Regions from separate parts of the Streptomyces sp. NPDC058001 genome, predicted to be linked through region 1. Evidence: riboswitches for the same ligand, from Rfam matches in the RefSeq annotation. Region 1 holds a riboswitch; the other holds the start of a gene.
The links. A riboswitch is a leader RNA that binds a small molecule or an ion and turns the genes downstream of it on or off. The one in region 1 is predicted to bind thiamine pyrophosphate.
Positions count from the first base shown of each region.

Region 2: it holds a riboswitch for thiamine pyrophosphate, as region 1 does, so the genes downstream of both, thiC (phosphomethylpyrimidine synthase ThiC) here and ACFVT5_RS29715 (thiamine ABC transporter substrate binding subunit) in region 1, are expected to answer to the same signal.

Region 1 is NZ_JBHVQT010000012.1:266,485-271,060, reverse strand. Features, by position in the region: gene ACFVT5_RS29720 (ABC transporter permease) at 1-931, opposite strand, end outside; gene ACFVT5_RS29715 (thiamine ABC transporter substrate binding subunit) at 954-2,048, opposite strand; TPP riboswitch at 2,130-2,249, opposite strand; gene rlmN (23S rRNA (adenine(2503)-C(2))-methyltransferase RlmN) at 2,366-3,472, opposite strand; gene ACFVT5_RS29705 (phosphatidate cytidylyltransferase) at 3,673-4,576, opposite strand, start outside.
Region 2 is NZ_JBHVQT010000011.1:74,633-79,208, reverse strand. Features, by position in the region: gene ACFVT5_RS27010 (IclR family transcriptional regulator) at 1-79, shown strand, start outside; gene ACFVT5_RS27005 (SsgA family sporulation/cell division regulator) at 178-615, shown strand; gene ACFVT5_RS27000 (YibE/F family protein) at 757-2,301, opposite strand; TPP riboswitch at 2,373-2,529, shown strand; gene thiC (phosphomethylpyrimidine synthase ThiC) at 2,522-4,369, shown strand; gene ACFVT5_RS26990 (hypothetical protein) at 4,538-4,576, opposite strand, start outside.

The DNA of each region.
Region 1 (4,576 bases):
AGGACCGCTGGATCAGCACGCCGAGCGGCACCAGGATCAGCGCCGTGACGGTGAGCAGGACGCCGCCGAGGAGAGCCCACTGTCCGGCGCCGCGCGGGCGGCGGGCGGTCGTGGCGGCGTCGACGAGCCGCAGCGCGGTCTCGCGGCGGCGCAGGGTCCAGGCGTGCACGGCGAGGATCAGGCCGACCGCGGCGAACTGCACCAGCGTGAGCACGGCGGCCGTGGCCAGGTCGAAGATCTGCGAGGTCTGCCGGTAGATCTCCACTTCGAGGGTGGAGAAGCCGGGCCCGCCGAGGATCTGCACCACACCGAAGGAGGTGAAGGTGAACAGGAACACCATGAGCGCCGCCGCGGCGACGGCGGGCGCGAGCGCGGGCAGCGTCGTCGTGCGCCAGGCGGTGAACCGCGAGGCGCCGAGGACGCGCGCGGCCTCCTCCTGGCGGGGGTTGAGTTGGGACCACAGACCGCCGACCGTGCGCACGACCACGGCGTAGTTGAAGAAGACATGCGCGAGCAGGATCGCCCACACCGTCGTGTCGAGGCGCACCCCGACCAGCCCGTCGAGGAGACCGCCACGGCCGAGCAGGGCCAGGAAGGCGGTGCCCACGACGACCGTGGGCAGCACGAACGGCACGGTGACGACGGCCCGCAGCACCTGCTTGCCGGGAAACGCGAACCGGGCGAAGACATAGGCGCCCGGCAGCCCGATCAGCAGGGTCAGCCCGGTCGACGCGAGGGCCTGCCAGGTCGTGAACCACAGCACGTGCTGGATGTCGGACTGGGCGAGCACCTCGCCGATCCGCCCCGGCCGCCACACCCCGTCGACCTTGAGACCACGGGCCACGATCGCCGTGACGGGGTAGGCGAAGAACAGCGCGAAGAACGCGACCGGCACGGCGAGCAGACCGAGCCGGGTCGCGTTTCCCCTCACTTCAGTACGGGAGCTGTTCACGTCACTTGAGTACGAGAGCTGTCCACGACTTGACCCACTGGTCACGGTTGGCGGCGATCTTGTCGGGCGCCATGGTGTGCGGGTCCTTGATCTCCACCGCGTACTTGGCGAAGTCGGCTGGAGGCTGTGCGCCTTCGCGCACCGGGTCCACGAACATGTTGAGCGGCATGTCCTCCTGGAACTCCTTGCCGATCATGAAGTCGAGGAGGGCCTTGCCGCCTGCCGGGTTCTTGGCGTTGCTCAGCAGACCCGCGTACTCGACCTGTCGGAAGCAGGTGCCCGTGGCGACACCGGTGGGTGCCTCCTTCGGCTGCGGCTGCGCGTAGATGGCCTCGACGGGCGGCGACGACGCGTACGAGACGACCAGCGGACGGTCGCCGCCGGCCTTCTTGCCGCCGGCCGACCCGGAGAACTCCTCGTTGTACGCCTGTTCCCAGCCGTCGACGACCTTGAGGCCGTTGCCCTTCAGCTTGTTCCAGTAGTCCTGCCACCCCTGGTCGCCGAACTGCGCGGCGGTACCGAGCAGGAAGCCGAGACCGGGCGAGGAGGTGGACGCGTTCTCGGTGACGAGGAGGTTCTTGTACGCGGGCTTCGTGAGGTCGTCCAGGGACTGCGGCGGCGCGAGTTCGTGGTCGGTGAAGTACTTCTTGTCGTAGTTGACGCAGATGTCGCCGGAGTCGATGGGGGTCACCCGGTGCCCGGCCTGGTCGGCGCGGTACTCCGGCCGGATCCGGTCGGCTTCCTGGGCCTCGTACGGCTGGAAGAGACCGTTGTCGAGGGCGCGGGACAGCAGGGTGTTGTCGACGCCGAAGAAGACATCGCCCTGCGGGTTGTCCTTGGTGAGGATCGCCTTGTTGACGGCCTGTCCCGCGTCGCCGTCCTCAAGGACCTTCACCTGGTAGCCGGACTGCTTCTCGAACTCCTTCAGCACGCTCTTCGACGCGGCGAAGGAGTCATGGCTGACGAGCGTCACCGTCTTGGACCCGGAGCCGCCGTCCGACGCGCTGTCACCGGATCCGCCACCGCACGCGGCGAGCGCGCCGATACCGAGACCGGTCGCCAGGGCGGCGACCGAGAACTTCCTGATGGTGCTCACTGAAGAATTCCTCCTGGAGTGGACCAGGAAGAGACGCGGCCCTGCCCGCGACCTTTCGGGTTCGCGGGCAGGGCGCAACAGCTGGAGTGGTGACCGAACTTCCTACCCGGAATGACCCGGGCGAGGTTCAGAGGGTCTGCGGCCCACCGGTTTCCCCGGCTGCCGCACTCTCAGCGCTGTGGCGCTCCCCTGTCGGAATATGAAGATGTACGTACCGGCCCCAGGGTACCCGTAGCGTTCACCGGCACGTCTCCGGGAGGTCCGGCACCGGTTCAACGGGTTCAGCGGGCCGGGGCGGTGACACGCATCGGCACCGTCTACCTTTCGGAAGCCGCCAGTTGACCGCAGGCGCCGTCGATCTCCTGGCCACGGGTGTCCCGGACGGTGACCGGCACGCCGTGCGCGGCGATGGCCTCGATGAACGCCTTCTCGTCCGCCGGGCGGGACGCCGTCCACTTGGAGCCGGGCGTCGGGTTCAGCGGGATCAGATTGACGTGCACCCGCTTGCCCTTGAGGAGCCGTCCGAGCCGGTCGCCGCGCCACGCCTGGTCGTTGATGTCGCGGATCAGCGCGTACTCGATGGAGATGCGGCGGCCCGACCTCTCGCCGTACTCCCAGGCCGCGTCGAGGACTTCGCGTACCTTCCAGCGGGTGTTGACGGGGACGAGGGTGTCGCGCAGCTCGTCGTCGGGCGCGTGCAGCGACACGGCGAGGCGGCACTTGAAGCCCTCGTCGGCGAACCGGACCATCGCGGGGACCAGGCCGACCGTGGAGACCGTGATGCCGCGCTGGGAGATACCGAGGCCGTCGGGCTCGGGGTCCGTGAGTCGGCGGATGGCGCCGACGACGCGGTTGTAGTTGGCGAGCGGCTCGCCCATGCCCATGAAGACGATGTTGGACAGCCGGTCCTGGCCGCCGGGCACCTCGCCGTCGCGCAGCGCGCGCATGCCGTCGACGATCTGGTGCACGATCTCGGCGGTCGACAGATTGCGGTCCAGCCCGGCCTGTCCGGTGGCGCAGAACGGGCAGTTCATGCCGCAGCCGGCCTGCGAGGAGACGCACATGGTGACCCGGTCCGGATAGCGCATCAGGACGGATTCGACCAGCGTGCCGTCGTGCAGCCGCCACAGGGTCTTGCGGGTGGCGTCGTCGTCGCAGCTGATGTGCCGCACGACGGACATCAGCTCCGGCAGCAGCGCTTCCTGGAGCTTGCCGCGCGACGCCGCGGGGATGTCCGTCCACTGCTCGGGATCGTGGGCATACCGCGCGAAGTAGTGCTGCGAGAGCTGCTTGGCGCGAAACGGCTTCTCACCGGTCGCGGCGACGGCTTCCCTGCGCTCGGCAGGCGTGAGATCGGCGAGATGCCGCGGCGGCTTCTTGGCTCCGCGGGGCGCGACGAAAGTGAGTTCTCCGGGTACAGGCATGGTCGTACCAGTGTCGCAGAGATACGAGAAGGGGCTCGCCACCCTGTGGACAACGAGCCCCCGGACGGGAACTGGCCGGAACCTGGACGGGATCTGGTGGGGATCTGGCCGGGAAATGCGCAGGTCAGGCGCCTCTCGGCAACCCGTGATCAGCTCACGACATGCCGCGCGGCCCGCTCACGCCGATCCGCGCGGAGCGCTCACGCGGAACCCACGAAGATCACCAACAGCAGCCACACCACGGGCGCCGTCGGGAGCAGTGAGTCGAGGCGGTCCATGATCCCGCCGTGCCCCGGCAGCACCGTGCCCATGTCCTTGATGCCGAGGTCCCGCTTGATCATCGACTCACCGAGGTCGCCGAGTGTGGCGCTGGCCGCGACGGCGAGGCCGAGCAGCAGCCCCTGCCACCAGGTGCCGTCGTCGATGAGGAAGTGCATACAGACCGCGCCGGCCGCCATCGCGAAGGTGACGGCGCCGACCAGGCCCTCGCGGGTCTTGCCGGGGCTGATGCGCGGGGCGAGCTTGTGCTTGCCGAAGCGCCAGCCGATGGCATAGGCGCCGGTGTCGCTGACGACGGTCAGGACCAGGAAGGTCAGCACCCGCTGGGGCCCGTCCTGGGCGGTGAGCATCATCGACACGAAGGTCGCGAGGAACGGCACGTAGAACGCCGCGAAGACGCCTGCCGTGACGTCCTTCAGATAGCCGTCGGGCGGTTCCGTCATCCGCCAGACGAGCACCGCGAGCGCGGTGAGCGCCATTGCGACCCAGGCGCCCTCGGCACCGCGCGCGTACCCGGCGACGACCATCGCGGCGCCGCCGACGGCGAGCGGGACGAGGGGCGCGTTGATGCCTTTGCGCTCCTTGAGCCGCGAGGTCAGCTCCCACAGGCCGACGACGACGGCGACGGCGACGACGCCGACGAACACGGCCTTGACGATGAACAGGGACGCGGCGATCACCGCGCCGAGGCCGACGCCGACTCCTATGGCCGCGCCCAGGTCACGTCCCGCGCTCTTCTTCTGCGGTGCGGGGGACGGCGGCTGGGGGGCGCTGGGCATGGGCTCCTGTGACCTGTGCGGCGTCACCGGCGGCGGTGACAGGTGG
Region 2 (4,576 bases), on a different contig from region 1:
GTTGCTTCCGGCGATCGGGCAGCTCCAGGTCGAGGTAGGAAAGCTACTAAAGACACTCGGTTTCTCTATCAGCATCTGAAAACTCACTCCTTGTGATCTGTCGTGTACTTTAAGCAAGATGCCATGAGCGTCAGGGGGCGATTCCTGGCCAGTCGACAGCACACGACGGGGTAGGCGATGAGTGAGTCGGTACACGCAGAGGTCATGATGAGCTTCCTCGTCTCCGAGGAACTCATCTTCCGTATTCCCGTCGAGCTGCGATACAGGAGTGACGACCCGTATGCCGTGCGGCTGACCTTCCATCTGCCCGGAGACGCGCCCGTGAGCTGGACGTTCGGGCGGGAGTTGCTGGTGGACGGGGTCGCCGAGCCGTGCGGGGACGGTGATGTGCACATCGCGCCGGGTGATCAGGATCTGCTCAGCGAGGTCCTCATCACGCTTCAGGTGGGCAGCGACCAGGCGGTGTTCCGGGCCGGGGTCGCGCCGTTGATCGCGTTTCTGGACCGGACGGACAAGCTGGTGCCCCTGGGGCAGGAGCGCTCTTTGGCCGGATTTGAGTCCCTCCTCGACGAGACGCTGGACCGGATCCTGGCCGAGGAGCAGAGCGCCGGATGAACGGAGACGGTCGAGTCCACGGGCCCACGGCACTCAAGGTGCCGTAACGCTTCAGCACCCTGACGGCGCCCCTGGCGGCGCCCAAGGTGCCGTAACGCGTGAGCAACTCCCGGCGCCCAAGGTGCCGTAACGCCGTAAGGCTCAGCGCTTCCGCCGCTTGCCCCGTCCGCCCCGCATCGGAACCCGCGCCCCCAGCGCGTCCACGCGCGCCCCCAGCGCGCCGCCAAGCGCCTCTGAGCCCCCGCCCTGCGCCCCCACGCCCCCGCCCGGTACGCCCGCGCCGGCGACCGCCACGCCCGCGCCCTCGCCGGGCCGGTCCGCCGACACCACGAGCGCGGCCAGCGCCGTCGTCACCGGCACCGAGGCGACCAGGCCGATGGAGCCGATGAGCGTGCGCACGATCTCCTCGGCCACCAACTCACTGGTGGCGACCGTCCCCACGCTGCTCTGCGCGATCGAGAACAGCAGCAGCAACGGCAGCGCGGCGCCCGCGTAGGCCAGGACCAGCGTGTTCACGACGGACGCGATGTGGTCGCGGCCGATCCGGATGCCCGCGCGGTACAGCCCGCGCCGCCCCATCGTCGGATCCGCCTGGTGCAGTTCCCACACCGCCGATGTCTGCGTCACCGTCACATCGTCGAGGACACCCAGCGAACCGATGATCACGCCCGCGAGCAGCAGACCGCTCATGTCGATCGACGGATAAAGCCCGTGGATCAGGCCGGTGTTGTCGTCCGTGTTGCCCGAGAGCGCGGCCCAGCCGATGAACAGCGAACCGAGCAGCCCGATCAGCAGCAGCGACACCAGCGTGCCGAGCACCGCGACGGAGGTACGGGCTGTGAGTCCATGGCACAGATACAGCGCGATCAGCATGATGGCGCTCGCCCCGACCACCGCGACGACCAGCGGATTCGAGCCCTGGAGGATCGCCGGCAGGATGAAGAGGGTCAGCACCATGAAGCTCGCGGCCAGCGCGACCAGGGCCATCAGTCCGCGCAGCCGGCCCACCACGACCACCGCGATCGCGAAGATCCCGGCGAGCAGAGCCATCGGAACCTTCCGGTCCACGTCGGTCACCGCGTACTGCAACTCCGTTGGCGCGTCCGGGGCGTAGGCGACGATGACCTTCTGGCCGGTGCGCAACTGCCGTGGTGAGTCGGGCTGCACGATCTCCGTGAACGTACGGCCTTTGTCCTTGCCCGTGGTGACCTCGACCGTCGCCTTGCCGCACTGGCCGGTCGCCTGCTGCTGGGCCGAGTTGCCCTCGGCGGTCGAGGTGTCACCGTTGGGGGTGTCGCCGGAGGCGTTCACGGACCCGCAGTCCACGCGGTCGACGCGGACGACCTTCGCCTGCTGCGCCTGCCGGTCGAAGCCGACGCCGGTGCGCTCGTGGGACGGTGCGCCGCCGGGCCAGAGCACGACGAGGCCCACGGTGACCGCCGCCGCGAAGGGGATTAGCACCGCGGCGATGACCTTGCGCAGATGCCGCGAGACCGGGGCGGCCGGACCATGCCCGTGCCCGTGCCCGTGCCCGTGCCCGTGCCCGTGCCCGTGCCCGTGCCCGTGTCCATGCCCGTGTCCGTGGCCGCCGCCTGTGGGGCCCGAGTTGCCGTCGCCGTGGTCGTCGCCGTGCCCGTGCGGGCCGGGGCCGGACGGCGAAACGGGGGGCTGCTGCGAGGTCGTCACCGCCCGATCATCGCAAGAACGGCGGAGGCCCACTGTTCAGCACGCCCGATATGACGCTAGCGTGGAGGCACCTTTGCACACGCGGGAGCTCGGAGCACCGGGCTGAGAGGGCGCTGACCTCCGTAAACGGACGTACTCGCACGACGAGTCGGCCTACGGAATCCGCTGCGTCGACCGCCGAACCTGTTACCGGGTAATGCCGGCGTAGGGAGTAGGTCTCATGACCATCAAGGACGCACGCACGCCTGCCTCGAACCAGACACATCGTGAGGAACCGGGCGAAAAGGTCGACAGTCCCGCTGACCCCAATGGCACCGCCAACCTCATCGGCTGGCACAAGGGCTATGTGACCGGCGCGACGGGCACCCGCCCCGATCTGCGGGTGCCCGTCCGCCAGGTCCACCTCACCAACGGCCGGACGGTCACGCTGTACGACACGTCAGGGCCGTACACCGATCCGTCGACCGAGACCGACGTACGGCGCGGTCTTCCGCCGCTGCGGGAGAACTGGATCGTCGTGCGCGGCGACACCGAGGAGTACGCGGGCCGACCGGTCCGGCCCGAGGACGACGGGATCAAGCACACCTCGCCGCGCGGCGGGCTGCGCAATCTCGACGCGGTGTTCCCGGGGCGGCCACGCCAGCCGCGCCGGGGCCGCGACGGAGCACCGGTGACCCAACTCGCGTACGCACGGCGGGGCGAGATCACGCCCGAGATGGAGTTCGTGGCCCTGCGCGAGCACGTCGAACCCGAGGTCGTACGGGCGGAGATCGCGGCGGGGCGTGCCGTGCTGCCCGCGAACGTCAACCACCCCGAGATCGAACCGATGATCATCGGGAAGCGGTTCTTGGTGAAGGTCAACGCCAACATCGGGAACTCCGCGGTGACCTCGTCGATCGAGGAGGAGGTGGAGAAGATGACCTGGGCGACCCGCTGGGGCGCCGACACCGTCATGGACCTCTCCACCGGCCGCAACATCCACACCACCCGCGAGTGGGTACTGCGCAACTCCCCCGTCCCGATCGGAACGGTGCCGCTCTACCAGGCGTTGGAGAAGGTGGACGGCAGGGCGGAGGAGCTGACTTGGGAGATCTACAAGGACACGGTCGTCGAACAGGCCGAGCAGGGCGTCGACTACATGACGGTGCACGCGGGCGTACGGCTGCCCTTCGTGCCGCTCACCGCGAACCGTAAGACCGGCATCGTCTCGCGTGGCGGCTCGATCATGGCGGCGTGGTGCCTGGCGCACCACAAGGAGTCGTTCCTGTACGAGAACTTCGAGGAACTGTGCGAGATCCTCGCCGCGTACGACGTGACGTACTCCCTCGGTGACGGGCTGCGCCCCGGCTCCATCGCCGACGCCAACGACGACGCACAGTTCGCGGAGTTGCGGACGCTCGGCGAACTGAACACGATCGCCAAGCGGATGAACGTACAGACGATGATCGAGGGCCCGGGACATGTCCCGATGCACAAGATCAAGGAGAACATCGACCTCCAGCAGGAGATCTGCGAGGAGGCGCCGTTCTACACGCTCGGCCCGCTCACCACGGACATCGCGCCCGCGTACGACCACATCACCTCGGGTATCGGCGCCGCGATGATCGCCTGGTGGGGCACCGCGATGCTCTGCTACGTCACGCCGAAGGAGCACTTGGGCCTGCCCAACCGCGACGACGTGAAGACCGGTGTCATCACATACAAGATCGCCGCGCACGCGGCGGACCTCGCCAAGGGGCATCCCGGTGCCCAGGAGTGGGACGACGCGCTGTCCGACGCCCGCTTCGAGTTCCGCTGGGAGGACCAGTTCAATCTGGCCCTCGACCCGGACACGGCCCGTGCGTTCCATGACGAGACCCTGCCGGCGGAGCCCGCGAAGACGGCCCACTTCTGCTCGATGTGCGGCCCGAAGTTCTGCTCGATGAAGATCAGCCAAAGCATCACGGCGCAGTTCGGCGGTACGGCCGCCGCGGGGGCGACGGCTGAGGAGGTCGCCGAGGGGATGATGCAGAAGTCGAAGGAGTTCGCGGCCAGCGGGAACCGGGTGTATCTGCCGCTCGCCGACTGAGCACCGACTGAGTGCCACCTATCGCCGACTGATCGCCGACTGATCGGGCCGAGGAGAAAGACGGCAGGCGGAGGTGAGGGTGCCCCCAAGTTCCGGGCTGTTGAACCCGGTTCCTGGGGAACCCCACCGCTCGCTGGTGCCGCGGGGCGGACGCCCGTACGGCTGGCGCTACTCCGGCCGGCTGTCGGGGCCGCCGAAGTCCGGACT